Regions from separate parts of the Halotolerantifilum yawarlongkerapense genome, predicted to be linked through region 3. Evidence: riboswitches for the same ligand, from Rfam matches in the RefSeq annotation. Region 3 holds a riboswitch; each other region holds the start of a gene.
What was found. A riboswitch is a leader RNA that binds a small molecule or an ion and turns the genes downstream of it on or off. The one in region 3 is predicted to bind cobalamin.
Positions count from the first base shown of each region.

Region 1: linked by a shared signal. The riboswitch ahead of ACULM0_RS07905 (ABC transporter substrate-binding protein) and the one ahead of ACULM0_RS02985 (ECF transporter S component) in region 3 are both predicted to bind cobalamin.
Region 2: linked by a shared signal. The riboswitch ahead of ACULM0_RS10995 (hypothetical protein) and the one ahead of ACULM0_RS02985 (ECF transporter S component) in region 3 are both predicted to bind cobalamin.
Region 4: linked by a shared signal. The riboswitch ahead of cobT (nicotinate-nucleotide--dimethylbenzimidazole phosphoribosyltransferase) and the one ahead of ACULM0_RS02985 (ECF transporter S component) in region 3 are both predicted to bind cobalamin.

Region 1 covers NZ_CP199719.1:1,619,245-1,626,544, reverse strand. The annotation lists gene ACULM0_RS07925 (hypothetical protein) at 1-96, shown strand, start outside; gene ACULM0_RS07920 (ABC transporter ATP-binding protein) at 172-867, shown strand; gene ACULM0_RS07915 (ABC transporter substrate-binding protein) at 874-1,845, shown strand; gene ACULM0_RS07910 (ABC transporter permease) at 1,826-2,566, shown strand; cobalamin riboswitch at 2,627-2,807, shown strand; gene ACULM0_RS07905 (ABC transporter substrate-binding protein) at 2,923-3,900, shown strand; gene ACULM0_RS07900 (FecCD family ABC transporter permease) at 3,900-4,892, shown strand; gene ACULM0_RS07895 (heme ABC transporter ATP-binding protein) at 4,897-5,685, shown strand; gene ACULM0_RS07890 (hypothetical protein) at 5,723-6,079, shown strand; gene ACULM0_RS07885 (inositol monophosphatase family protein) at 6,096-6,872, shown strand; gene ACULM0_RS07880 (hypothetical protein) at 6,932-7,300, shown strand, end outside.
Region 2 covers NZ_CP199719.1:2,217,545-2,224,791, reverse strand. The annotation lists gene glmM (phosphoglucosamine mutase) at 1-818, opposite strand, end outside; gene ACULM0_RS11015 (TMEM165/GDT1 family protein) at 822-1,895, opposite strand; gene ACULM0_RS11010 (MATE family efflux transporter) at 1,908-3,248, opposite strand; gene ACULM0_RS11005 (hypothetical protein) at 3,377-3,883, opposite strand; gene ACULM0_RS11000 (DUF4430 domain-containing protein) at 3,885-4,283, opposite strand; gene ACULM0_RS10995 (hypothetical protein) at 4,289-4,804, opposite strand; cobalamin riboswitch at 4,952-5,149, opposite strand; gene ACULM0_RS10990 (RNA-guided endonuclease TnpB family protein) at 5,885-7,123, shown strand.
Region 3 covers NZ_CP199719.1:605,188-612,487, forward strand. The annotation lists gene ACULM0_RS02975 (macro domain-containing protein) at 1-219, opposite strand, end outside; gene ACULM0_RS02980 (DUF4440 domain-containing protein) at 516-1,232, opposite strand; cobalamin riboswitch at 1,313-1,504, shown strand; gene ACULM0_RS02985 (ECF transporter S component) at 1,596-2,096, shown strand; gene ACULM0_RS02990 (alpha-ribazole kinase) at 2,083-2,808, shown strand; gene ACULM0_RS02995 (hypothetical protein) at 2,932-3,105, shown strand; gene ppk2 (polyphosphate kinase 2) at 3,139-4,011, opposite strand; gene ACULM0_RS03005 (arylamine N-acetyltransferase family protein) at 4,091-4,846, opposite strand; gene ACULM0_RS03010 (hypothetical protein) at 5,009-6,406, opposite strand; gene ACULM0_RS03015 (choice-of-anchor O protein) at 6,519-7,300, opposite strand, start outside.
Region 4 covers NZ_CP199719.1:1,473,335-1,480,634, reverse strand. The annotation lists gene ACULM0_RS07180 (acetyl-CoA C-acetyltransferase) at 1-958, shown strand, start outside; gene ACULM0_RS07175 (MarR family transcriptional regulator) at 1,057-1,509, shown strand; gene ACULM0_RS07170 (DUF362 domain-containing protein) at 1,611-1,778, opposite strand; gene ACULM0_RS07165 (hypothetical protein) at 1,925-2,749, shown strand; gene gdhA (NADP-specific glutamate dehydrogenase) at 2,903-4,246, shown strand; cobalamin riboswitch at 4,257-4,440, shown strand; gene cobT (nicotinate-nucleotide--dimethylbenzimidazole phosphoribosyltransferase) at 4,547-5,602, shown strand; gene ACULM0_RS07150 (PucR family transcriptional regulator) at 5,709-7,300, shown strand, end outside.

The DNA of each region.
Region 1 (7,300 bases), 1.0 Mb from region 3:
GACCGCAACGAGGTCCTCCACACCACCTACCCGGTGCAACTTTACTTAGAAACCTCCCGCGAGTATGATTCGAACCAAGCGATTGAAATTGCGTAGCCTGTTGAGGGCTGCGCTTTTTTCTCGTGGAAAAACATGTTAGAATGAGTACGTTGAAGAAAGGGGAGAAGGCCCGTGATCCGCGTGGAGAAACTGACGAAAAAATATGATACCTTGTCCGTGATCGAGGGGCTCAGCTTCTCCCTGGACCAAGGGGAAATCCTGGCCATGCTGGGACCGTCGGGTGCCGGCAAAACGACACTGATCCGCCTTTTGGCCGGTCTGGAGCACCCTTCTACCGGACGAATCGAGGGTGTCGACGGCCGCGTGGGGGTGGTCTTCCAAGAAGACCGTCTCCTCCCCTGGTACACGGCCCGGCAGAATCTTGAACTGGTCGTGGCCCCGGGACGTAGGGACCTGGTGGACACGCTTCTCGATGAGGTGGGTCTCACCGCTTTTGCCGAGGCCAAACCGGCGGCGCTCTCCGGCGGTATGCGACAGCGACTTTCCCTGGCCAGAGCCTTCGCCCACGAACCCGCGCTCCTTTTGATGGATGAACCCTTTCAGTCCCTGGATGTGGGGACCAAGGACCGCATGCTCGCACTTTTTTTACAACTCTTCCGCCACTACCGGCCGGCGGTCCTCTTCGTCAGCCACGATGTGGAGGAGGCCATCCAAGTGGCCGACCGTCTCCTCGTTGCCAGCGACCGACCGCTGGTGGAACGAGCGACCTATGAACTGGGCGCCCATGATCGGGGGCCCGATCGGCTTACGCGTACCGATTACCTCGAGATCAAAGCGTCCGTCACCGAACGGATCAAGAAAGGTTGATGTCCCGTGAAAAAGAATGTACTTATCCTCCTGATGGTTTTCGTGCTTGCCACCAGCCTCCTGGCCGGTTGTCAGCAGACACCTGATTACGAAGGCAAGACCTTCCACGTGGTCGTGCCCAATGGGACGCCTGTGCTTGCACTGGCCAAGGCCATCGCCGAAGAGACCCAGTTCGTCGAGGGTGCCACGATCACCTATGAGATCGTGATGTCCACAGATCTCCTGGTGGCCAAGCTTGTCAACGGCGAGGCGGACTTCGCCGTGGCCCCCACGAATCTGGCGGCCAAGCTGTACAACGACGGCCTACCGTACCGCCTGGCTTCCGTGGATGTTTGGGGCAACCTGTACATCGCCGGACCCGAACCGATTGAAGATGTGAATGTATTAAAGGGTCAGACGATCAACATGATCGGTCAGAACCTGTCGCCGGATATTTTATTCCGCTATATTCTTTCACAAAAGGGGCTCGATCCCGAAACCGACGTGACCCTCAATTACGTGACCGGTGCCACAGAGCTGGCACCACTCTTCATCTCTGGACAGGTGAACTACTCCATGATGCCAGAGCCCATGCTCACCGCGGTGATGGGAAAGGCCCCCGACACCCAGATTGCCATGGACCTTCAGGAAGCCTGGCGCGAGGTCACTGGCCTCGAGACGTCCTATCCCCAGGCGGGTTTGCTCGTTAAGGATGAGATCGCGGACAATTACCCCGAGATCCTCGAGGGCATGCAGGCGACCCTGGCGGAGAGTGTGACCTATGCGAACGAAAATCCCGAGGAGACGGGTGCGCTGATGGAAGCGCTCGAGACCGGCATGCAGGGTCCGCTGGTGGCCGCCAGTATGCCGCGAAACAACCTCGAGCATCGAGAGGCCACTGAGGTCCAAGAAGCCCTGATGGCTTACTACCAAGTGCTCTACGATTTCAATCCCGCCAGTATCGGGGGGAGTCTACCCGATGAAGGCCTTTTCCAGTGATCGACTGCCGCTCTTTCTCGCTTCGCTAGGGTTTATCCTCCTCTGGCAGCTTGCCGCTACTTTGGTGGGTCAGCCGATTTTGCTCCCCTCTCCGGTGGAAACGCTGGTGGTCCTCGGGCAGATGATCCCCAGTCCCAAGCTCTATGGACACGTGGGGGCCACGCTCCTTAGGAGCCTGATCGCCCTGGTTCTTTCCTTTGGTCTGGCCTTGACCGGCGCAGCCGCTGCCTATGCAAGGCGGGGGGTTCGACTCTTCTTAAGACCACTGCTCCTCACCATAAGGAGCGTTCCCACCATTGCGGTGATCCTGTTGGCCCTGATCTGGTTGCAGTCCTCACGTGCCCCGCTCTTTGTGGGCTTCTTGATTCTCTTTCCCACGCTCTACGAAACGCTGCTCGCCGGTTTCGACGGTATCGATATCCGTCTGATCGAGATGGTCCGGTCCTTCGGGCTGGACCGGAAAAAACGGTGGCGGGCTCTTTATTTACCGGCCATCGGCGGTGCCATTCGCGCTGCGATCCGTACCGGTGCGGGCCTTGGACTCAAGGTGATTATCGCCGCCGAGGTCCTCAGCCAGCCTCGATCGGGAATCGGTGCGGCCATGCACCTCGAGAAGATTTACCTGAATACAGCGGGTGTCTTCGCTTGGGCGCTCGTGGCGGTGCTCGTCGCCGGCCTGATGGAGAGGGGCTTCGATCTGCTACTCTACCGCCGGGTGTGAAAGGGCTTGCCTTTTCCCCGGGATGTAACGTATAATGGGCCCGAGGCCACACAATAAAAAGCATCATACGCTAGGGTGAGTGTCCGAGAGGACTTCATTGGGAAACCGGTGCAATGCCGGTGCAGCCCCCGCTACTGTAAGCGCAGACGACCCCCGAGAGACCACTGAAGCCATCGCTTTGGGAAGGCCGGGATTAGGATGACGCGCGAGCCAGGAGACCAGCTCCCCTAGATCGACACGATTTCGGAGGGAAAAACCGTGCACAAGTAATCTTTGCTTGTTAATCTAAGACTCCGACTTTGTGGGGTCTTTTTTTCATGTGACGAAAACTTTTAGAAAACGAAGGAGAGATTGACATGCGTAAACTGATCTGGTTGTTCATGATGACACTGGTTCTGGCGGGCCTGCTCGCCGGATGCACCACCGAGGCCACACCGGCCGATACCGTTGAGCCCGAGGCTCCTGCAGCGCAAGAATCGATAGAAGATGAGGGGGCAGAGGAGACCTCCGGATCTCGCTATCCCATGGTGATCACCGATTCCAACGGTCGCGCCGTGACCATCGAGGAGAAGCCGGAGCGCGTGGTCAGCGTGGCCCCGAGCATCACCGAGACGATTTTTGCCCTGGACCGGGCGGACCTTCTGGTGGGCCGCACGGACTACTGTGACTACCCGGCGGAAGTCTCCGAGATCGACTCTGTCGGCCTCTTGTCCGACCCCAGCCTCGAGACCATCACGGCCCTCGACCCCGATCTGATCATCGCCTCCACTCATTTCAAAGAAGAGGTGCTACACAATCTGGAGGACCTGGGTTTCACCGTGGTCGTCCTCTACGGACCGAGTTCTTTCGAGGGCGCCTACGAGACCATCGAGAAGGTGGGGACTGTGCTCGACGCGAGCGATAAGGCCGACGAATTGATCGCGGGTATGCAGGCAACCGTCGCCGAAGTGACAGAGCGCGTCTCCGGGCTGGAGAAACCACCCGTCTACTACGTGGTGGGCTTCGGTGAGTACGGTGACTACACGGCCACAGGGGACACCTTTATCTCCGATATGATCGCTATGGCCGGTGGAGAAAACGTGGCAGCCGATGCCACGGGCTGGAAGTACTCTCTGGAGACCCTCATGGAAAAGGATCCCGAGGTCGTTTTCATCTCGGCCTTTGGTGATGTCGTCGAGACCTTCTCTCAAACCGAAGGTTATAAAGAGCTCTCCGCCGTAGAAAACAACCGCGTACTCCCTATCGATAACAACACGCTCGATCGCCAAGGCCCCCGTCTCGCCGAGGGACTCGAGTCCATGGCCCGCCTGATCCACCCCGGGGCCTTCGAATAGTGGCCCGGGGGACCAGGGCCGTCATCGGGTTGGCCCTGGCCCTCCTCTTTTTCGTGGTCCTGGCCACGACCTTCGGGGCCGCCCGTATCAGCTTCATCGACGCCCTAGGTATTCTGTTCACCGGTTCGAGCACCGAGCCCATGCATGTGAAGATCCTCTGGTCGATTCGTCTGCCCAGGGTCCTGCTCGCCGGACTCGTGGGGATGGGGCTGGCCATCAGCGGGACCACCTACCAGGGGCTGTTTAAGAATCCCATGGCCGAACCCTACGTCCTGGGGGTCTCCTCTGGGGCCGCGCTGGGGGCCACCTTGGCCATCATCACTTTTGGCGAGCGCACGGTGGCCGGGCTCTCCACGATCACCTTCTTCGCTTTCACAGGGGCACTGCTGACGATTTTTATCGTCTACCAGATCGCCGGGGTGGACAAGCGCCGGAGTGTAGGGACACTACTTCTTGCGGGAATCGCCATCAGTTTCTTTCTGTCGGCCATGATCTCCCTGATGATGATCCTCAACCGCGAGGCCATCGAGAAGGTGTACCTGTGGACCATGGGTAGCGTATCCGCGGCGAACTGGCGGAAGGTGACGCTACTCACCCCGCTTATCCTCGTCGGTACAGGAGCCACCTGTCTGTTCTCCCGCGACCTCAACGTGATGCTCACGGGGGACAACGAGGCCAAGAGCCTGGGGATCGAGGTGGAGACGGTCCGCCGCATCCTGCTGGGAATCACTTCCCTCATGGTGGCCGGAGCGGTATCCATGAGCGGGATCATCGGTTTCGTGGGACTCATCGTCCCGCACACCCTCAGGATTCTGATCGGATCGGACCACCGCTACCTGCTCCCGGCCTCGGCCCTGGGCGGCGCCTTGTTTTTGATCCTCACGGACACCATCGCCCGTTCCATCATCCCGCCGGCCGAGATACCGGTCGGTGCCATCACGGCGCTCTTCGGCGCCCCCTACTTTATCTTCCTGCTATTGAGAAAGAGGTGAGTTCATGTCCATTGCCATTCATGTCGATCGACTGACCTTCGGTTATCGAGAGGAGCCGATCTTGAAGACCCTCTCCCTGGATTTTGAAGAGGGGGGCTTCTACGCGATCGTGGGCCCCAACGGGTCGGGGAAGACGACGCTCCTGAAGAATTTGCTCCGTCATCTGACCCCTTCCTCCGGTCGGGTGCGCATCGGCGGCGACGACCTCGCGAAACTCCGCCAAAAGGAACTGGCCCAGCGCATCGCCTCGGTCCCCCAGCAGGCGGATACGCAGCACGACTTCACCTGCAGTGAGATCGTCCTCATGGGTCGGACCCCCTATCTCGGTCGCTTCGTCCGGTCGGGTCCCGAGGAGGAGCGTATCGTACGAGAGGCCATGGAGACGACGAACACCTGGCACCTGAGAAAGGCGCGCCTGTGCGATGTGAGCGGTGGTGAGCGCCAGCGCGTGATCATCGCTCGGGCCATCGCCCAGCGGGCCAAGATCATGCTGCTCGACGAACCCATCTCCAACCTGGATATCCACCACCAGGTGCAGGTGCTTGATACGGTCAAAAGCCTGTGCCTGGCGGAAGGGATCACAGTGATCTGCGTCCTCCACGATCTGAACCTAGCGGCCCAGTATGCCGACCGTATGGTGCTCCTGGCAGAGGGACGCGTGGTGAGGGAGGGGACTCCTCAGGAGGTCATGGAGGCCGGGACGCTGGCGGGTGTCTACGGTAGCCACTTCCAGGTCATCGACCACCCCCTGACGGGGACCCCGCTGATTCTGCCGATGAGCCAGATCAGTTAGGACGTGGTATAATGGGCTTGAAAGGAGCTGAGAGCCCATGCGCGTGGAAGATCTCCATACTTACGAGACGGTTTTGATAGAAGAAGACAAGGAATCGGTGCTAGTGGCCGAGGTCAAACTCAACCGTGCCACCCTGATCACCCGGGTGGTGGACGATGAGGTGGGTTACCGGCTGGAGGTACCGCAGAAGGATGCCGAAGTGGCCAGGACCATTCTCTCCGGTGTGGAGGAAGTGATCACACCGCACCGACCGCTTTTCCACCACCGACCCGCTCCCCATCAGCGGGAGATGCCGGTCACCAAAGGACGTTACAAGTGGATTCTAATCTTGGCGGTCATCCTGATCCTCGTCCTCCTCGTTTTGCGCCTGGCCCCTCTCGCCGCACCCGCGTAAGGAAAGGAAGTTCGATATGCCTATCACATTAGCAGCACTCATCGAAGCCGCCCAAGGGGCGGGAGCCATGATCCGAGAGGGCTTGAAAGAGCCGCTCACCATCGATCGGAAGGGCACCTACGATTTCGTGACGGATTACGATGTCAAGGTAGAGAAGTACCTGAAGAAGCGCCTCATGCCCCTCGATGACAGCCTCACCTGGGTGGGCGAAGAGACCCAAGAGGACATCGGGACGCTGGAGAACGCCCTGGTGGTGGATCCCATCGATGGCACGGGCAACTTCATGCATCGTCACCCCTTCGTGGCCGTGAGCATCGCCCACGTGGTAAAGGGTGAGGTGATCCGCGGGGTGGTCTACGCCCCGGTGCTCGACGAGCTGTTTTCCGCTGAAAAAGGCAAGGGCGCCCACCTGGGGTTGACCCCCATCGCCGTCAACAAGGACGCGGACCTCAGGGAGGGCCTCGTGGCCTTCGGCCTGCCCTACGATCGTTCGCTGAAGCATAAGATCTTCGACCACCTGGTACCGCTCTTCGACGAGGTACAGGGTTACCGTCGCTGTGGTGCTGCGGCCATCGATCTGTGCTTCGTGGCCTGCGGACGGTACACGGGCTATGTGGAGTACACCCTGAAGGCCTGGGATTACGCCGCGGGGATGCTGATCGTCGAGGAGGCCGGCGGACGCGTGTCCGACTGGTCGGGCGTCCACCCCGGCGTACTGCAGGAGACCACCATCGTGGCCTCCAACGGGAAAACCCACGAACGACTCTTGCCGCCCTCCGGTTCACTCAGATAACACAGCCACCTGATACGCTCGTCGTAACGAAAACGAGCGAGGAAAGGAAGCGCTGTACCATGAGAAAGACACTCTACCTAATCCTATTGATCCCCCTGTTGCTATTTGCTGGCTGCGCTCCTACCGAAGGGGAACAGCCGGAAGCTACGGAGCCCTTTGCCTTTCGCGCGGAGGAACCGCCCCACGAAGCACTGGCGCGATTGTCCGGAGCAACAGATGATGTGTTCACAGCGCATTTCGACGACTACCTCCTCTACCTCAAGCAGTACCAGGGAAAGTACCTCGAGGCGGAAGCCGCTGACGAGACCCTGGTCGAAGCCGGGTTGGCGTCCATCGAGGTGGCCGGTGAGCGGACCCTGCGCGTCGATGATGCGCTGCTTCTCAACCGATACGGCGACCGACTCGATGCTGCCGGTAACGCTTTTCTC
Region 2 (7,247 bases), 1.5 Mb from region 3:
CCCTTTTCTTTCAGGTGCCTCGCGCAGATGGCCATGATCTTATCGCCATCCACCAGGTCGCCCTTTTCATCCACGGCGATCAACCGGTCCGCATCGCCATCGAAGGCCAGACCGATATCATAGCCGCCGGCCTTCATCACCTCGACCAGGTCCCCCGGGTGGGTCGACCCGCAGTGTTCATTGATGTTAAAACCGTCCGGGGACGTGTGCATGCTCTTTACCTTGGCTCCGAGCTTGTGCATGGTGTGAGGGGCCACATCAGAGGCCGCCCCGTTGGCCCCGTCCAGGGCCACGGCAAGGCCTTTGAAATCCACATCGATGGTCTCGATCAGGTACCTGGTGTAGAGTTCCTCCGCCTCGTAAACCTGGGTCTCCCGGCCGATCTCCGTCCCCACGGGGATGTGCGCTAGGTCCTTGTCCTCCAGGATAAAGGCCTCGATCTCCTCCTCGATGGCATCGGTGAGCTTGAGCCCCTTTTCATTGAAAAACTTGATGCCGTTATAGGCCACGGGATTATGCGACGCCGAGATCATGACACCGGCATCGGCACCGAAATCCCGCACCAGGTGGGCCAGGGCCGGTGTGGGTAGGACGCCGATCCGAATGACATCCACGCCAGCCGACAGGATCCCCGAGACCATGGCCGCCTCCAGCATATCCCCCGAGACCCGCGTGTCCTTGGCCACCAGCATCTTGGCGTCCCTTCTACCACCTGTGATCACGTGCGCTCCGAACCGCCCCAGCTTGTAGGCCAGTTCATTCGTCAGCTCTGTATTCGCAATACCCCGCACCCCATCGGTGCCAAACAGTTTTCCCATCGTCTAAAGCGCCTCCCATCTTCTGTTGAGCAAAGTTTCATAGGCCTCCAGATCCGGGGCCTCCAGCCTATCTTGAAAAATCATCATCTCCAGGCTATGCCGGAGGTGGTGTAGCGATTCGTTTGTTCTGTACTCCACCGGATGCTCCCGGTAGTAACTGAGGAGTAAATCCAGCGTGTGTTTGGCCGTCTCCGGGCTAAAGCCCTTGTTATCCAGGCGGTTGATCCGCGACTCATCGATAAAGTCGATGGTCTTTCCTTCCCTGAGGTGCCAAGAAAGAATCCCCTTGATGTAGCCCACCAGGCAGGCCGATCCATCGCAGACCGTGCATCCCAGGCACAGTTGGTTGGCCTGCTCCTCCACCGTCTTGAGCATCTCGGCAAGGGCGCGGGCTCTTTTCTTGAGCACCGTGTCCCGCTCGGCGATCTCACCCTTGAAGCGACGGATCATGAAGACCCCGAGGATCAAAAGGACCACCACGACCCCATAAACCAGTGTCATGGGCAGCGTATCGATCGCACTCGAGCCCAAGACCTTTTCTAGGCCGAAAAAGAGAAATACCACGAAGGCACCGGTTTTCATAGCGAACTCCGGGATCTTGTCCCCGAGCTTGCGACCCACCACAATCCCCATGCCGCTGGTCAGCACCATACCGGTCACCGTCCCGAGCAGGACGAAAAAGGGAAAAAGACTCGCGGCCCCCAGGCTCATGGCCGCCAGCTGGGTCTTGTCCCCCAGCTCCCCCAGAAAGAAAGCCAGGGCCACCGTCACCACCGGACCGAACTTGGCCGGTGTGGGTTCTGCGTCGGCATCTTCCACCGAAAGGGAGGTAAAGGCGAAATTAAGAAACAAAAGTCCCGCCACGATCTCGATCACCAATAGGGGTAGGAATTGGCTGATCAGGGTACCCAGTAAAATGGCCAGCCCGTGGTTGAAGAAAGCGCCTATGGCGACCCCGGACAGGATATGCCGCACCCCGTACTGGGTGGCAAAGGCCATGGCCAGGATCTGGGTCTTGTCCCCCATCTCGGCCATAAAGATCAGCACCACCGCCCGCAGGTAGTCTTGAATAAACACCGCTTGTCCCCCTTAGCTTTCCTCTGTTGATCCCACCGGCGATGTAGCCCGCCAGTGTTTGAAAAAATACCAGATCACGGCCGCTTCCACGATCACCGAGAGTCCGATGGCCGCCCAAACGCCGTCCAGTCCCCATTTTAACACAGTGGCCAAGAGATAGGCCACGGGAACTTTAAAAAAGAGGTTGGCCACCAGTGAGGCCAGCATGGGATAGACCGTGGCCCCCGCCCCGTTGAAGACCCCTCCGAGCACCATGGGAATCGGTACGAAGAGAAGCCCTCCGTAGACGATCTTGAGGTAGCTCACCCCCTTGGTGATCACCTGGGGATCTTGCAAAAACCAGCCGAGGAGCTGTTCGGGAATGAGCAGATAGAAAAATCCGAAGACCACCACATTGGTGATCGCAAGGAGCATGCTGACGTTGATCAGATACTCGATGCGCTGGATCCTGAGCGATCCGATGGCATGGCCCACCAGAATCGATACCGCCAGGCTCAGACCCGTGAGAAAGACAAAGGTATAGCCGAAAAGCTGGCCTCCGATGCCGAAGGCAGCCGTGCCGCTGTTACCGCCCACGGCATAGACGATCCGGAACATCAGAAGGCCCGTGATCGGTCGGGTCACCTGCTGGAGGCTGGCGTAGCCCCCGATGTGAATCAGCGACTGAAAGCGCCTGTAGCCTTTTACAAAAACCGCGTCGATAAAGATATGCTTACCACCGAAGACCTCGTGAAAGAGCACTCTGAGGAAAAGGGCCGCAGCGATCAGATGACCGATCATCGTGGCCACGGCCGCCCCGCGGATGCCCATGTTCAGCGTGAAGATAAAAAAGGGATCGAGGACGATGTTCACGAGATTCGAGAAGATCAAAATTTTAAGCGGGGTGAGCGTATCCTTCTTCCCCTGTAGAATGCTCCTGCCCGCGGCCGATAGAAAGACGAAAAGACTCGAGGCAAAGACCACCTGCAGGTAGGACACCGTGAGCCGGTGAACGGCCGGGTTCGGATTAAAGAGCAGGCTGACGATCGGTCCTGCCAGTGGGGGCAGAACCAGGGTGAGGGCAAGACCCACCACACCGGAAAGAAGCAGGCCGCCGCCGGCCGCCAAGATCACACCCCCGTGGTCCTTTCTCCCCGCGGCCTGGGACACCAAGGCCACGAGGCTCGTGGCGATCAGCGCCGTGAAAACAAAAATCACCCCGATGGTAGAGGTGCCCAGGCTCACCGCCGCAGCGGCCTCCGTACCCAGACGCGAGACGAATTTTAGATCCACGGTTCCGAGGAACATCTGCAGTAGCATCCCGACCATGATCGGCCAGGTGAGATCGATTATTTCTCTGATGGTTTCCTTCATAGGTGTGTTCCTCCTCCACCCCATGATTTTATCATAGTCAGGAGAAAAGCGGTACAGGGGAAAATGGAAGGGCCTTCCTACTAGCGGACAAGAAAAGACGCCCCCGATGCGAGAGCGTCGTGATCTCATTATTCCACCGCTAGGTAGCGGTCCACCTGATCGGCGAGGAATTTTTTCAGCGGTTTCCATAGGACCAGGGTCAGGATGAAATTCGATACACCGTGCAATAAATCCAGGGGTAGTCCCCTCAGCCAGTAGGTGAAACCGTAGGCTACTCCGTAGAAGAGGGACTCGCCCAGGGCAAAGAAGAGACCGAATGAAAGACCGAACAGCCCCGCTATGATGGCGTAGCCGTACTCGCTCTTCACCAGCCTACCCGGTCCCGCCGTGAGAAAGATGAGCAGAGGCCAGACCAGGTAATAGATCAGGACCCAGGTGGAAAACCCGTAGATCAAGATCTCCGTGGTCACAAAAACAAAGGAAATCAGAAGGGTCTTCTTCACCCCTAGCGTCACCGTGAACAAGATGAAAAGAAGCGTGACAATCTCCACGTTGGGAATCAGGCTAAGCGCCAGCTTCCCCGCCGTCAGCGCCGCGCTGAATAAGCCCAGCAGCACCAGTTCCCTGGCACGCATCTTACCAGGTCCTGAGTTCGAAGTCGTAAACGTCGCCATCGGTGAGCGGCACTTCCCCAGGACCCGTCACCGCGTCCTGTCCGTTGACGATCAGGTGCCAGTACTCCTGGGCGCCCTCGTTCGCCTCGTAGCCCATGAGTCCCGCGACCATGATGCCGAAATCAAACTCCTCAAAAGTAGCACCCAGCTCTTCCTGGTGGTCTTGCATGAGGGCCAGGAGAAAATCCTGGTCCGTCTGGTACTCAAATGTCTCATCGATTCCCTCATCCGCGTGGGTGACGGTGATCGTAACGGCCTTGTCCCCTTCTACCGCCTTGGGGGCTAGAAAGGTGTTGTACCCCAGTAACAGTGCCGCCGCTAGGGCCACCACCAGTACGATGGTCATGATCTTTTTATTCATTACTTTCATTCCTTTCCGCTCATCTGATAACTCTTCGAAGTGAAAACCGGCAGGTCTGCTTCCGCCTGACTCTCCACATAACAACTCATGGCATAGAGGAGATTGGCCAGTAGTCCTGAAAACCGGATTATAATTGCCGGCGCACCCTCGATCCTGTGGAGCATCCGCACCACTTCCTTGGCCCGGTGCCGGGCTAGGTGCAGTTCACAAGACAGGACCGTTCCCACCGGCAGGGTAAAAGCCTTTGGCACGAGGCTACGATAACAATCGTACATACCGTGCAAACGATCAAGATCCGCCTCTTCCACCGCCAGCTTTCCCCGAACCGAACCGTTCAGGTGTAGGGCCATCTCCACCAGCCAGAGGAGGTCTTCCCCTAGCCGCCCGTCCTTGACCTCGCCCGCGTGGGCATGACAGAGGCCCAACTGGCTGGATAGCCCGTCCGTCAGGATCTCGTAGTCGCAAAACATCCCTTCTTCTGCCATAAAGGGATAGCAGATTTCATCTTCTCTTCTACCCACCCGGGTTTCCTCCTCCTATTTTGTGCAAAAAAATGCCTCCCGGCGCCAACTTTTTAGCGGGGAGGTTTCGTATTTTCTGAAGCTTTAAGGCGGAATCTTGAGAAGTCCGCCAGCCCAAAAAACACCCCTCCATCCCCGTGAAGGCGTCGGTGTTCGATTGGTAGGGCAGGTCTTCCGGCTCGGCGAGACATGCAAAACTCCCCTGACCTTCCCGGGTAGATGACTACCCAGTGGTGCTATCGGAGGGAATTTTTCTCGCGCTTACGGCGGCGGGACCGCGCGGGACTTGCACCCGCTTCCCTTTTCATGTGTTCGTAAACACAACCACTACCTATTATGCATGTTCATTGTATCAGAAAGTGATGTCACTCGTAAAGAAAGTCCCATTCTAACCATGAACCTTTGAACTCTTACTGTCCTGCACAATCTGAAGATTAATAGCTTACTCGCTCAAGATCGTTTTGCGAAACAGAGTCTTTTGCGATTTTCTGTGGTTGATGAAATTTTAGATCAGCAAGATACACAATATATTTTGACTCACACTAGCATATCGATTATAATTGAGTTATAAAGCATTACCTAATAGGTAAATGTTTTTGGGGGTGTTGACTTGCAACTATGCTACAAAAACAACAAACTACAGAAAGCTTGTACTGATTATCGAAAAGCACAATCTCAATATGGTTCTCGTGGTGCAAAACTACTACACCAAAGAGTCAAAGAGCTTAAAGCTGCTGACTCTCTTGATAATTTAGCGCCCGCACACTCGTGACTTCAGTCGTGAGTTAGGGCGTTTTTTTCGCGCAATGTGCTCAATATTTCCTGTCGAAGGAACAGAACATATGTTACAATAATAGAAAGGTGATTTCATTGACAGAAGAACTTTGAAGTGGTAACGATATACATTCGAGTCGCAGCTTTGGGTTTTCATACCCCAAAGACATGATGAGTGACAATACTTTAGATTCGCCAAGAATGAAATGAATGCAGTTTGCTGCAGCTCACAGATGGAATTATGCACATCTACTGATGAAAATCAAATCCGAAGATACGCCAGTCTCAAAAGGAGAAGGAGTACTCATGGGTAAACGAATGACGGTCAAAGAAAAAAACGAGGTATTGGCTAAGCAGGGTCTTCAGTTGAAACACTATGGCCTTGTTCTTCGTGTTTATCCTACTGAGGAACAGGTGATTCTCATCAACAAGAACATTGGATGTGCCAGGTTAATCTACAATAAGTATCTCGATGCGAGGAAAACCTATTATAAGGAGAATGGAAAGAAACTTTCGGTTGGTAGATACAAGAAGGAGACCATGGTGCCACTGAAGTCCTCTGAGGACTATGGTTTCTTGAAAGAGGTCGACAAATTTGCTTTAGAAGCGGCTTGTGAACATGTCGAAGATGCGTACGTTCGCTTCTTCACTCGTCAAAACCGATATCCGAAGTTCAAATCAAAACGTAGCGCTAAGAAGGCCTATACAACCAAGATGACGAATAACAACATCGAAATCATTGGTTCTTCTCACATCAAGATACCGAAACTTGGGAAGGTGTCCATGGCAAAAGTAAAGACAGCAAGAAATAAGGGGATACTCAAGAAAGTCAGAGGGGGTCATGCAAGGATCTTAAAAGCGACGATCACCCTGAAGGGTTCTAAGTATTATGTTTCCCTTGCTCTCGAAGAGACGATCGAGTTGGTAAAGCCCTTGGAGATCCAGAGTATTGACGCTTCGAAAGCCGTCGGTGTTGATCTTGGCCTCAAGACCTTCGCCACCATCTACAATGGTGAAAACACCGAGTTCATCGAAAGAGCCAAGTACATCCAGGCGTCGGAGAAGAAGCTGGCCAAGCTCCAACGGAAGTTGGCAAAGAAACAGCTCGATTCACAGAATCACAAGAAGGTAGCACAAAAAATAGCCAATTTACATGTTCATATAGCAAACCAGCGAAAAGACTTCGCCCACAAACTGAGTACCCGGTTGGCCAACGAAAACCAAGTGGTCGTACTGGAAACACTGAGTATCAAGGGCATGGTCAAGAACAAGAAACTATCGAAAGCCATATCAGATGCGGGATGGTCTCAGTTCATCACCTTCCTGAAGTACAAACTGGAGTGGCAAGGAAAGCATCTTGTACAGATCGACCGTTGGTATGCCTCATCTAAGATTTGCTCTTCCTGTGGGGAGAAACACATCGCCCTTACGCTGTGCGACAGAGAGTGGTGTTGTAGTCACTGCGGTGCTGAGCACGAACGGGATGAGAATGCAGCCATCAACATCAGAAAACAGGGTTTAGATACATTAGGCATCTCAGCCTAAGCATAACCGGTACCAAGTGTACCTGCACCGTTGGGACAACGGGAAGTGCCTGTCACATTTGTGAGCAGAGCCAAGCTCTGTAGGAGGCTTTGTAAGACTTGGGTTGCTCCTGCAATCCAAGCGG
Region 3 (7,300 bases):
GGCCATGGTGATGACCGCTTCACCGGGTTCAATCGGCGCATAGGGCCGACAGGCTTCCTCTAGTTCCGGACCAGCGGCTTCATGGATGGCCCCGGCCACACCTCCACCGGGTTTCAGCGCGGCATTTGCGGCATTGACCACCGCCATCACATCTGGTTGGTCGGCTATATCGCCCACCACCAGTTTAACCGTGATCCCTCCGATCGTACGCTCTAACATGATTAGCCCTCCTTAGGTTTTCCTATTTGTGTGCTTAGCACCATCTATCGAACACGCTCGGAGCAGTACAGATTGCTGTACCATCCTTGCGGGAGTTGCTTCATGGCTCTTTCGTGCGGGTTAGAAAAATGATTCCCCTGCAAATAGTCGTTCCCCTGGTCGCTTTTATCCTCTGAGATCAGCCGAAGGTTGGATGGTGCGTCGAGAAGAGGGCTTGAAGACCTCCTGGTGGTGTACTGATGATCGGGCTCTTTTCCATGATACCCTTCAAATGGTTTCTCTCACAAAATATCTCTTCAGTTTCCAATATCGAAAAGTACGCGCCAGTCACCCGTCTCATCTCTCTTCCAAGTAGTGGAGTAGCTCCCCTTCTCGATGATCTTTTCCCCTGAAGGGATCTCGTAGCTACGTTCATAGGTCCCACTGGTGTGACCGAGGGTCCCGTCAACGGAAACCTGTGCCTCCAGCGGCTCCCAAATCAGTTGAAATCCCGGCTTATCGAAAAAACGCCTCATCGCAGCTCGGATCAGCTCTCGTCCGATCAGTCGGTTTTCACGGCCAGAGACCATGATCCCATGCTCATCGAAGCCTTCCGCGAATGCACTGCCGCCACCTTCCTGCACCGCATCGCAAAAGGCGCGGTCCGCTTCCATCAGCTCCTCCTCTGGGTTCACATGGACAGGCTCGAAGAGCAGCGGCAGACCATCGGGATCCACAAGGGCCAGGCTGCCCATCGCCTCTTCATAATCGATCGACTGATTATCGAACAGCGTTCGAATTTCATCTAATCGGTCGCTGTAAAAAGAGAGATGATTCGACTCCAGCATCCCTTCGAAAAGGCCTATGACCACACCATCGGATTGAAGCACCCGCCACTTTTTTCCCTCTCGATCTGGAAAACCACCATTTCTATGCCCACCATCGATCGTGCGAAAACCCAAGGCTTGGTAGAATGCCAAGGACTTCTCCAGATCCTCCGTCTTTAAGTTGATTGCCACATGTCCTGTCATCATCCGTTCTCCTTTCCCATATTTGTCCTTCTCTTGTTCTCTCTTGACTCTTGTTCTGACTTACACTACACTGGTAAATGAAAATACTACATACGCGAACAGGTGCCCCGGGTACGGGGAGAATAGGGAATCGGGTGAAAGTCCCGGGCGATCCCGTCACTGTATTCGGCGAGCAGACTCCTCATCATGCCACCGGCTGTAAGCATACAGCTGGGAAGGCGAGAGCCCTGCCTTGACCCGTGAGCCAGGAGACCTGCCTGTTCGTCAGCTCCCGACCCCAGGGGTCGGACGTAGGACGATGGTAAAGTCCACGGTCTTTTTGACCGTGGGCTTTTTTTCGTCTAAAAAATAAGAAGGAGTGATCACATGTCTTCATCCCAGCGCCGTATCCCTATGATTGGCTTGTTTCTCGCCATGAGCGTCATCGGCTCCCTCATCAAGATTCCCTCCCCCACGGGAACCATCGCCCTTGATGCCCTACCCGGCTTCGTCGCCGCCACCCTTTTCGGAGGCGGAACCGGTGCTCTGGTGGGCAGTCTAGGCCATCTTATGACAGCAGCCTCCGCGGGCTTTCCCCTGGGTCCCCTCCTCCACCTGTTCATCGCCCTAGAGATGGGGCTCGTCATGTGGTGCTACGCTTATCTCAGGAGTCGGGTGAACCGACCTTTGACGCTCGTCCTCACCATCCTGGCCAACGGGATTCTCTCCCCACTCGCCTTTGCCTTCATCCCGGGTTTCGGTATGGGCTTCTTCCTCGCTATGGTGCTACCACTTACCGTAGGCAGCGCGGTCAACGTGCTACTTGCCGATCTGATCGGTGAGCGGCTCATCGGTCGCGTAAGTGAACGTCGCTATGCGAACGAATAGGGATATCAGCCTACACTCTTTGAACGAAAGACAAGTCCTTGTCGTCGCCTGTGACTCCTGTGGGGGTATCGGGGAGGCTTCCGGTGATACCGTGATCTTTCCAACAGTTGACGTCGCCGTGCTAACGGCCCGGGTGGTCCTGATGGAGCTCCTTTCCTCAGGCGCCTCGCTCCTCACAATGACGGCCGCGGTCTGCAACGAGCCCGCAGTAGGCGATCAGGTCCGCCTCGGCATCGAAATCGCTCGCGAAGAGGGAAATTTACCTGCTTTCGAAATCACCCTAAGCACAGAAAAGAACATCCCCACCTCTCAAACCGGGATCGGTTTGACAGCCATAGGCATCTGCGACCGCGACAACCTGCGGATCGGTCGCACGACGTCCGGCCACCATCTCTATGCTGTGGGTCGCCCCAAGGTCGGAGAAGAAGTGGTGGCGGACGAGGGCGAGATCGCTACGCTTGAGATCCTGACCAAGCTGCTTCAACATCCTCAGGTGGTGGAGATTCTGCCCGTAGGCTCCGGTGGCATCGCTAATGAAGCCACCTGTCTCGTCGACACAAGGAAACATAAGATTGAGTGGCAGGTGATCCCCGGTTTGGATCTAGACAAGTCCGCTGGACCCAGCACAAGCCTCGTCATCAGCACACAGGGACCACTCGACCCATCGTTTCTTTCACCTTGTCCGGTCTACCCGATCGGACTGGTCCGATGACCCCTTCCCCTCCTTTCCCGCCCAGCGTTTGGGAAATATTCCAAGGTGCATCCCGCGGGATTTTGTGATAAAATATTGCCTGTTGAGCTCAATGAATCATAGCATCTAGCGGGAGGCATACAAGTGGTCAAAGATTTGAGAAACGCCCTGCACAAGCTTTCGATGTCCAAGAGACAGCGCATGGTGGCAGGTAACCAGCTCCTCCAAAAAGAGAAAGAAGCGCTGATCATCACGATCGCGGTCCTGATCACGAGCCTTCTCATCTCCGTGGGTCTGTTGATCACACATGCTTTTTAGTCAAAAGAGTCGCCCGAGCCGGGCGGCTCTTTTTTAATTATCGGTCACCTGACCCCCATAATGGTCCATAACAAAGGTCTGGTCGGTAATCGGCGGTCTGACGTACCGCTCCTCGACCTCCCGAGGTTCGAGTGCAATGGGTTCGGGCGTTAGGTCCTTATAATCAATCTGCTCGAGCAAATGACGGATGCAGTTGAGCCGCGCGTGTCGCTTGATATCGGCATCCACCACATACCATGGGGACTGCTTGGTATCCGTGTGCGCGAACATGACATCCTTGGCTCTTGAATAGTCCACCCAACGTTTGCGCGATTCCATATCCATCGGGCTCAGTTTCCAGCGCTTCGTCGGATCCTCAAGCCGGGCCTCGAAACGTCGCTCCTGCTCCTCATCGGAAACCGAGAACCAATACTTGATCAGGATGATGCCCGAACGAATCAGCATCTTCTCGAACTCAGGACAGGTCCTGAGAAACTCGCGGTACTCTTCATCCGTGCAAAAGCCCATGACACGTTCCACTCCGGCGCGATTGTACCAACTGCGATCGAAGAGTACAATCTCGCCGGCAGCAGGTAGCTTGTTCACGTAGCGCTGGAAGTACCACTGTGTTTTTTCCTTTTCCGTGGGGATACCAAGGGCCTCCACTCGGCAGATCCTGGGGTTCAGACTCTCTGTGATTCTCTTGATCACACCTCCCTTACCGGCGGCATCGCGCCCTTCGAAAATCACCACGACCTTGAGTCCATTTTCTTTTACCCACTCCTGGAGTTTCACGAGCTCGATCTGCAGTTTCCTCAGTTCCTTTTCATAGGGTTTCCGCTTCAGTTTCCGCCGTTTGATTCCCTCGATCTCCACTGTCTTGAAATTCTTCGATGAAAACCCCTCTTTCTTTTCCTTCTTACCCATGGAACTGCTCCTTTCCCTCTGGTGATCCACACCTTCTGATACACGTTACAAAGTGATATACATATACCCCCTACCACCGTTAATTCCCAACGAGTTCGGGAAAATGCCTTCGGAGCATCGATTGAAATGCAGCTGCATCTTCGAGTTGAATGACCCGCTTGTCGCCCGCTTCCGTCAGCAGAAGGCGGTCGTCGGTCAAGGAAACTCTTCCGTTTTCTGTGAATCGTGAGAGAATCGTTCCCTTGCGAAAGCGCGAGTCAGGTGCCTTGGCATAATGGTAGCACTGTTCCTTGAAATCCTGCAGCTCTCTGGCGACGGGACAAAGTTCATAGCAAAATGACCGTTCTCTCTCCAGACCCTCTCGCCAGAGAATCCTATTGTCATTCTCTTGTTCCAACCAGAACGTTCCGCGCTCGTCAGAGAATTTTTTATCCACCACCAAGGGGAACGGCTCAACGAAATGATCGCCAAAGCCCACATCCACCAGATAAGATGCACCCTTTATAGCCACCTCAAGCACCAGATGGTCAAAAAAAGTTCCTTTCTCTTCAACCCGAGCACCGAGCATCCGCACATCGAAGCCGATGACTTCCAGAAGCGCGGCGAAGAGACCGTTGAGCTCGTAGCAGATGCCACCTTTTCCCTGGTACAAAATCTTATTCTCTAGAGCTCTTATCTGCAGGTCGGGACATGCACCCTCTCGAATCATCAGGTTTTCGAAGGGAATGTGCTCGAGATGGCGCCGGTGCAGCAGTTGTAGCGTTTCATGATCAGGTCTGACCTTCCGATCGATAGCCAGCCGCTCGAGATATCGATCGAAGCTTCTACTCTCCACTACCCTTACCTCCTTTCAGATCCTAGCACAACTTGACATCCCTATCATAGCGCGTTAGCTCCCGTATCGCCATAGTGGCTGAATATTTAAGAAATCAGAAACCGGATGACCTCCGCAGATCGGTGGTCATCCGGTTTCTATGATCAGTAAATGGTGGGTACGTTAGCGTTTGCCCCCGGCGTTCGAACGCCCTTGGCTCTTGTCATCCGTCCGATTGCGATTGGATGGGGCCTCCTTGAAGGCCTCCACGACTGTGAAATGAATGACCGCCGGCACATTGTCTCCGAAATAGACCTGTTCACCACCGTTCATGATGGCCAGGGCGTAACGCTCACCGATTTCCAGATCTGGGAAGGACTTGAGCTTCAAGTTGTACTTGTAAAAGCCTCCCTCCCCACTGGCGACCGTGGCGCGAGCGTGCTTACCCGATCCGGTGTTCATCTTAAGCTCACCGGTGCTGATCTTGATCACGGCATCGGTGGTGCTGCCGGCGGGATCGTAGATCCAAATTTCCGGGGTCAAGAGGGGGTCGGACACCCAGAAACGAATGGGCGCACTACCCTTACCAAGCTCGAATTCCTCCTCGGTCGGTGGTAACCACAGGCCCAACATATCCGGCACGGTCAGTTCGGGGATTGCTTCGAGCAGGAGAATCACTTCACCCTCCTTCAGGCCCTCGGCAGTCAGGTGCAGGTGGTAGTGGGTCTTGCTTCTATCCTCAGCCGTCACCTGGATCACCATCGTATCGGGTAGCTGCGTGACCGTCGAATACTTCACTGTCGCGGCCTCGTGATTGGCTACAGCGTAGATCGACGGCAAGACCTGGATATCGGCCTCAAAGACATAAGGATAATCTTTTTTAGCGGGATCGAATCCAGGAATCCGCTTCCCATCGATCAGAATCGTGAAGAGCGTGGAATCACTGCTCAAACCGAGAACTGCTTCCACTTCATCCGCTTCTTCACCTTGACCTCCCTGGCCAGTCTCTACAACGGGGTCTTGGTTGGGTACAGTCGCATCATGGGGGTTATTCCCCTGGCCCTGGCCTGACTTTTCTTCGGGAACGACCGGATCTTCCGCTTCGTCATCGCTGACGATTGATTCCTGTTCTTCTTCAATGCCCTCGTCGTCAGCGTTTTCGTTCCCCTGTTGTCCGTTCTGGTGGCCCGGATTTTCTTCCGCTGGTGCTGCTGGTACTTCCTCATCTACCACCAGATCGATCGCCGGGGAGTCCTCCACTGCTTCTACAGGTTCGTCCGGAACCTCCTCTATCGGCACTTCGTACTTTTTCGCCTGTCCGGGGGGCACCGGCTTGTCTGGCTGATCCCACCCCTGGGTCTCCTCATCACTCACTTTCTCAGCGAGTACTTCGACTGATTCTTCTTCCACAAGTGCCGCTTCTTCTTCCGACATTCTCTCGGCCCAGATCGGAGATGCCCCCCGATTGGGCGCCTGGATAGGAAGGATGGCGCGACTTTGGGTGAAGGTACTACCCGTCAGGATAATCATGGCAAACAAGGCCAAGAACACCCATTTCTTTTGCTCCCTCAAGCGCCTCATATTGTTGTTCCTCCTTTACGAATTCCCCTAACCTCACGGATTGGCCCACCCACATTCTTGTGAGCCAACCCGATGTTCATGTACCGCGTATTACTTTTTACTCAGCCATTGATCACCTCGTTTTCTCATTGGCGGTTACCGTGAAGTGTACCGTTTTTGTGGCCGTGTTCCCCGATAGGTCCATCGCCTCGACGATCAGTTCATAATCACCGGCAATTGAAATTTTCGTACCCAAGAGATACTCCATGCCGTTGAGTAGAAGGGTCAAGTCGGACAGCTGCGTACTGTAGGTATCGGTGACCATCACCTCGGGTTTGGCATGCTGACGGTAAGAGCCCCCTTCTTCGACACCCTCGATCACGATCGACGGGGCTGTCTTGTCGATCACGAAGTCCACATGCCGGTCGGCCGTGTGGGTGCCAGATACAACGTTGACGACCAGTGCGTATCGACCCTCTACTGACAGGAGGGCCTCGTTGCCGATCGGCACTTCACCCCCATCCCTTTGCAAGGTGATCGTCGTTTCTTCGCCTTCGGTGTAGATGGCAAGGTCCACATCTTCACGTGTGTACTCACCACTTGTCACACCTGTGATTTCGATCACAGGCACTCGGCTGTCGATGGTGAAGTCGAGTGTTTTTTGCGCTGTATTGCCCGAGAGGTCCTCAGCGTAGACGATCATCTCGTAGGAGACCGCCTCCTCACTTGCCTCTAGAACGAAAGGCTCCGTGAAGATTCCGATGGCACCGCTCGAAGTCAACTCGTCATAGTCACCCAAAGTCACCTCGGCATACCATGTCCCCAGCTCGCTCAACACCACATCGATCGCCGCATCCGAACGGAGGACGTCGCCGTCATTCACGCCGGTAACGGTGATGATCGGTGGGATGTCAT
Region 4 (7,300 bases), 870 kb from region 3:
ACCGGTGACGGTGCCCTGTAGCACGATCAATATGATCTGTGGCTCCGGGCTGAAGACGGTATCACTCGCCTACCAGGGCATTGTGTCCGGTGCGGGGGATGTCTACATCGCCGGGGGTACAGAAAACATGTCCATGGCACCCTACCTGCTCAAGAAGGGCCGATGGGGACAGCGTATGGGCAACGGAGAACTCTACGACCCCATGGTCAACGACGGTCTCTGGGATGTCTTCAACGACTACCATATGGGTGTGACCGCCGAGAACCTGGTGGAGCAGTTCGACTTGACCCGCGAGGAACAAGACGAGCTGGCCTACGAGAGCCAGATGCGGGCGGCCAAGGCAAGGGAAACCGGTCGTTTTGACGATGAGATTGTGCCCGTGGAGATTCCACAGCGAAAGAAAGATCCAATTCTCTTCAAAGAGGATGAGTATATCAAAGCGAACGCCACGCCCGAAGGGCTCGCGAAACTCAGACCTGCCTTCAAAAAAGACGGTTCGGTCACAGCGGGTAATGCCTCCGGGATCAACGACGGGGCCGCGGCGCTCGTCGTGATGAGCAAAGAGAAGGCTGACGAGCTGGGTCTGAAACCCCTCGCGACGATCGTGGCACACGCTTCTGCGGGTGTCGATCCCAGCATCATGGGTACGGGCCCGATCCCGGCGACGAAAAAGGCCCTGGAGCGAGCTGGCATGACGGTGGAAGACCTCGATCTGATCGAGTCGAATGAAGCCTTCGCAGCCCAGGCGCTCACCGTGGCCAAGACCCTCGGTTTCAAGAGCGAGATCACGAACGTGAACGGCGGCGCCATCGCCCTCGGACACCCCATCGGTGCTTCCGGAGCCAGAATCCTGGTGACGCTTCTCCACGAGATGATCAAGCGCGATGCCAAGACGGGACTTGCGACGCTCTGCGTCGGCGGCGGTATGGGCGAAGCCCTGATCGTCAAGCGCGACTAAATCCATAGACCCCAGAAAGCCTGGCCTTGCGCTAGGCTTTCTTTTTTTTCGAGGTCATGATAGAATGAGCGAGAAGAGTTATCAACGGGAGGAATGCCATGGCCAACTATACGCATCAGATCAAGAACATGACGCAGAAGACGGCGAAACGGCTTCTCGTGCTCCACAAAAAGGGCTTCCGAATGAACCACCGTCACGGGCAGGGACTCGATTTGCTCGATCTCTTGGTGATCAAAACCCTGGGCGAACAGGGGCAGATGAAGCTGCTCGAGCTCCTCGCTCTTCTCGAGGTCGACCGGCAGACCATCAACGGTGTGCTTGGGAAACTCCACAAGCGTGGTTATCTCGAGCGGGAACAGTGTGAAGAGGACCGTCGGTCTTACGAGGTCTATCTGGGTGACCGGGGCAAGGTCGTCTACCAAGAGCAGATTCCCACCTTTGATCAGATGATCGATTTCATCTTGGCGGATATGACGGTGAACGAAGAGAAGGCCGTCCTGAAGTTCCTGAGCAAACTCAATCAGTTCCTCAGCCAAAATGAGCCGACCTAGGCTCTTTTTTTCGATGGTAAGCCGATGCTTGCAGCGTATTTTGGGATGGACATAGAAAAAGCACCGATACCACGTGCGTGGTATCGGTGCTTTTTTAAGACTTACTTGGGTTGCGGTGCGTCTACTGGGCAGACATTCGCGCAAGCGCCACAGTCGATGCAAGCATCTTCGTCGATCACGTAGATGTCACCGGCCGTGATGCAGCTCACTGGGCACTCAGGCTCACATGCGCCGCAAGCGATGCAAGAATCTTCAATAAAGTATGCCATAGTTCATACCTCCTTCAAGATGATGTTTTCAACTTTACCTGTTATTCATTATAATTCTTGTATACAATGTAAACAAGACAGGACACGTGAAAAGCATCACAAATCCTTAATTTATAATGATTTTCAATACTTTGGGAGGTATGACTATGCGCGTAGAAGCGTTGGTGGGGAAAAGTGGAACGGGCAAGAGCTTCAAGGCCATTGAACTGGCCATCAAGCGGGGCGTCGATCTGATCGTGGACGATGGTCTCTTGATTTCGGACCGCGTGCGGCTCACGGGAACGAGTGCGAAATCCGAGCAGACCAAGATCGCCGCGGTCAAGCGCGCCCTCTTTCTGGACGACGCGCACCGGCGCCAGGCTAGGGAACTGTTGGAGAAGGGTGATTACGACCACATGCTGATCATCGGAACCTCCATCAAGATGGTCAACCGTATCGCCGAGGCCCTCGGGGTTGATCCGGTCGACGAACTGATTATGATCGAGGAGATCAGCACGGAGGCCGAGATCAAGAAGGCCCGGGAAGAGCGTCTTTTCCACGGCAAGCACATCATCCCCCTGCCTACCCTTGAGATCAAGCGGGACTTTTCCGGGCATTTTTTCGACACGCTCCACGCCTTCATCAAACGTCGGCTTGGCGGTGGGGTGGTCGAGGAAAAGACCGTGGTGCGACCGACCTTCTCCCAGATGGGACAGTTCACCATCTCCGATCACACCCTGTATCAGGTCCTGGAGGAGGCCGTTTGCCGCGCGGCACCGGAGATGCATCTCGAGAAGCGGCGCATCTACCGACGCCAGGGAGGACTGGAGATTTTGCTCGAGATGGGGCACGACTACCCCCTCGAACGGCCCCTGTCAAAAAGTCTGAAAATACTGCAAATGGAAGTGTTCCAGGCGCTTGAACACATGACCCACCTCTATATCAGGGACCTGACAATCGTGTCAAAAAATTTATATGTGAAAAAGCGTTGACGCGGTTGTCACTCTTCAAAATTGTGTGTTATAATGCACGTGTATGACAGATTGCGTAAATTTTTAACAAACTTTCTGCCACGTTTCTGCCACGAAGGGAAAAAAATTTTTGGAGACGGGAAAACGATTCCCGAAAAAAGGAGAGGTTGTCCAATGAAGTACATTGAAGAGGTTTTAGAGCAGGTTAAAGCACGCAATGCATCCGAGCCGGAGTTTATCCAGGCGGTTGAAGAAGTATTTGTTTCCCTCGAGCCCGTACTCGAGCAGCACCCCGAGTGGGTTGAGGCCAATATCCTGTCTCGCATCGCCGAGCCCGAGCGTCAGATCATGTTCCGCGTACCATGGGTGGACGACGCCGGCAACCTCCACGTGAACCGTGGTTTCCGCGTACAGTTCAACGGCGCCATCGGCCCTTACAAGGGTGGCCTCCGTTTCCACAAATCCGTGTACCTCGGCATCGTGAAGTTCCTCGGTTTCGAGCAGATCTTCAAGAACTCTCTTACGGGTCTTCCCATCGGCGGTGGTAAAGGTGGTTCTGACTTCGATCCCAACGGTAAGAGCGCAGGCGAAGTGCAGCGTTTCTGCCAGAGCTTCATGACAGAGCTCTACCGTCACATTGGTCCTGATGTAGACGTTCCGGCTGGAGACATCGGTGTGGGCGGTCGTGAGATTGGCTATCTCTACGGCCAGTACCGACGTATCCGCGGCGCCTTTGAAAACGGTGTGCTCACGGGCAAAGGCCTTCCCTACGGTGGATCACTGATCCGTCCGGAAGCCACTGGTTTTGGTATCGTCTACTTCGCCAACGAAGTACTCAAGCACGAAGGCACTTCTTTCGAAGGCAAAACGGTTGCCATCTCGGGCTTCGGTAACGTATCCTGGGGTACTTGCCAGAAGGTTCGCGACCTCGGCGGTAAAGTGGTCACTCTCTCTGGTCCCGATGGATACGTTTACGATCCAGACGGTGTAACGACGCCTGAGAAGATCGACTACCTCGTGGAAATGCGTAACTCCGGCGCTGACAAAGTGAAGCTCTACGCTGACAAGTTCGGTGTGGAGTACTTCGAAGGCGAGAAGCCTTGGGGCGTGAAAGCCGACATCTTGGTTCCATGCGCAACACAGAACGAAATCCACATGGAAGACGCCAAGAAAATCGTTGCAAACGGCGTAAAATTCGTCATCGAAGGTTCGAACATGCCTACGACGAACGATGCTCTTGAGTTCCTCCAGAAGAGCAACGTGATCGTTGGTCCTGCAAAAGCAGCCAACGCTGGTGGCGTGGCCACATCTGCACTTGAGATGAGCCAGAACAGCATGCGTTACAGCTGGACAGAAGAAGAAGTCGACGCCAAGCTCCAGGCGATCATGAAGAATATCCATGACAACGCCATGAAAGCTGCCGGCGACTACGGATTCGGATACAACCTCGTGGCCGGTGCCAACATCGCTGGCTTCGTAAAAGTTGCCGAAGCCATGCACGCACAGGGTAATTACTAGAATCAACCAAAAATGAATCACTCGATGCGGTGCCCCACCAGGGGAGAATAGGGAATCACGTGAGAGTCGTGAACGGTCCCGCCACTGTAACGCCGAGCGAACGGACGAAAGGCCACCGATCCTTCTTGGGATTCGGGAAGGCGTCCCTAGCCTAGACGCGAAGTCAGGAGACCTGCCACATCGATCGATACACCATGGATTAGGTAAGGTCCACGGTCCCGGGAAGCAGTACAGGCTTGTCTGTGCGCTCCTTGGGATCCGTGGGCCTTTTTTCATTGGTAAAAAGGAGGAGAAGAGAACATGACCAGCGAGAAATTGAACGAGGTCCTAAGGAACATCGAACCGCTGGATCCCGAGCTGATGAAGACCACACGCGCCCGAATCGACGGATTGATCAAACCACTGGGCAGCCTCGGGGAACTGGAGGACCTGGCCGTCCGTCTTTCTGCCATCACAGGACAGATGCGCTTTCGATTCGATAAGAGGGCCACCATCGTGATGGCTGCGGACCACGGGATCACAGAAGAGGGGGTATCAGCCGCTCCCCGGGATATCACATGGATCCAGACCCTCAACATGACCAAGGGAATCACGGGCGTCTGTGCCTTCGCCAAGGAGGCGAGAAGTGACCTGTACATCGTGGACATCGGTGTGGACCGTGATCTGGCCGGTGCGCCGATCCACCACAAAAAGGTCCGTCGGGGTACGGCCAACTTCACAAAGGAAGCGGCCATGACGCGGGAAGAAGCAAGACGTGCCCTCGTCGTCGGCATCGAGATGGCCGAAGAGGCAATCGGAAAGGGAGCGCAGCTAGTGGCCATCGGGGAGATGGGCATCGGCAACACCACACCGGCCACGGCGGTGATCGCCGCTCTAACCGGCGCCGCGGTCTGCGAAATCACGGGACTCGGTGCCAATCTACCGGCGGAAAAACGCGCCCACAAGATCGCGGTGATCGAGAAGGGACTCGCCCTGCATCACCGCACACAGGCCGACCCACTGCATATCCTCTCTTGCGTGGGGGGGCTCGATATCGCAGGGATGGCCGGGGTGATCCTCGGGGCAGCCGCCAAGCGCGTCCCCGTGATCATCGACGGTGTGATTGCCGCGGCGAGTGCACTGATCGCCGCCGGACTCTCCGAGTATGCCACCGCCTACATGATCGCCAGTCATGCTTCTGCCGAGCCGGCCGCCGGGGTGGCTCTGGAGCATCTGGGCTTGAAGGCGCCCATCGATTTGGGTCTGCGGCTTGGCGAAGGTACCGGTGCCGTGATGATGATGCCGCTGGTGGACATGGCCTCGGCCATGATGGCCCATATGATCACCTTCGAGGAAGCGGGATTCTCCCTCGAATGATTTGTCGAAAATTCACATCGAAAGCGGTCTTCTCGTTGAAGAAGGCCTTTTTTGTTGGTAGAATAGAAACATAGGCGTGAAAAAGCGAAGGAAGAGGTGGCCGGCCGTGTTAAAGGACTCTAGTGTGAAGGTGAAGGAACTGCTGTCTCTTAGCACCCTTGGGGAAAGCGTTATCCTGTCGGGTGAGGTCGGTTTGGATCGCTGCGTGAAACATATCAATATCATGGTGGATCTGGATATCGAGAAGTGGATCGCGGGAGAAGAGATGATCCTGACCACGGCCGAAGTGCTCGACAAGGCGGATCGGGACAAGCAGATTGACATCTTGGAGGCCCTCGATCACGGAGGGGTGAGCGGGATGCTGATCAAGGTCCAGCCTTATCGGGACACCCTGCCTGAGGATTTTCGAGCGCGAGCCGATGACCTGGGGTTCCCGCTGATCGAGATTGCCTATGATACGGCCTTTACCGACATCATGTCCGGGGTCTACAAGATGATCTACGATCGGCAGTCCGAGGTGCTCCGTCGGGTGGAGACCATCCACAACGATACCATGGCCGTGGTTCTCAAAGGAGGAGATCTGAGCGATATTCTCAAGAGCCTTTCCAGGACGATCAAGAACCCTGTCTTCGTGAAGGATCATTATTTTGAAGATCTCTATTACCACAACGATCTCCGCGATCTGATGCTCAACAAGCTCGTGGAAAATGTAGAAACAACTTTCCGGCGGAACAAGAGCCTGCGAAAGCTTTCGAAGGTTTCCGTGGATCGGGTGCTCCTTGAGGATGGAGAGGTCGACCGTTTGCTCGTGCCCATCGTGGTGAAAAACCAGGTTTTTGGCCACATGGTCAGCTACGGTCTCTACGAACCGATCTCCGAGTTCGATAAACTGAACCTCGAATCCGTATCCAATGTCATTGCCCTGGAGCTCCTCAAACAACTTTCTGTTCAGGAAGTGGAGAACCGCTACAAGGTGGAATTTTTCGAAGATCTGGTCTCGCTCGACGCATACCGCCGGTCGACGGCCATCGACCGAGCGGCGAACCATCGTTTTACCGCTGAAGGCGCCTATGCCATTTACAACTTGCGATTATCCCAAAATCCAGTGGCACGCGATGCCATGGGCAAGATGGGGTACCTTTTGGAACTGATCCTGAAGGATAAGGGCAGACCCTACTTGATCGCCGTGAAGGAGTCGGAGGCCAACGTGCTGATCCAGTTCCGATCGGAGGAGGATTTTGAAAAGATCGCCGGGAGGATGGGGACCCTTTTCTATGAAGTACTGTCTAAAAAGATTTACGACGAAGGTCTCCTGGTGGGGATCGGTCGCCTTTACCAGCGGCTCGACGATGTCCACTGCAGCTTGAAAGATGCGCTCAAAGCCGTCAAGGCCGCCGGGCTCATGGTACCATCCGATCCTGTGATTCGCTTCGATTCTTTGGGTATCTATAAGGTACTCACCAACGAGGCGATCCGAGATGAACTAGAAATTTTCTACCGTAGGACACTGAAAGATCTCGTCGCCTATGATGAGAAGCGAGATACCGAGCTGATCAAGACCCTGGAGGTCTACTTCGAGTGCAACGGCAACCTGAAGAAGATGAGCGAAGTACTCTTCACCCATTACAATACCGTGCTCTACCGAATCAACCGGATCGAAGAAATCACTGGGGTAAGTCTTTCCCATGAGAAAGACAG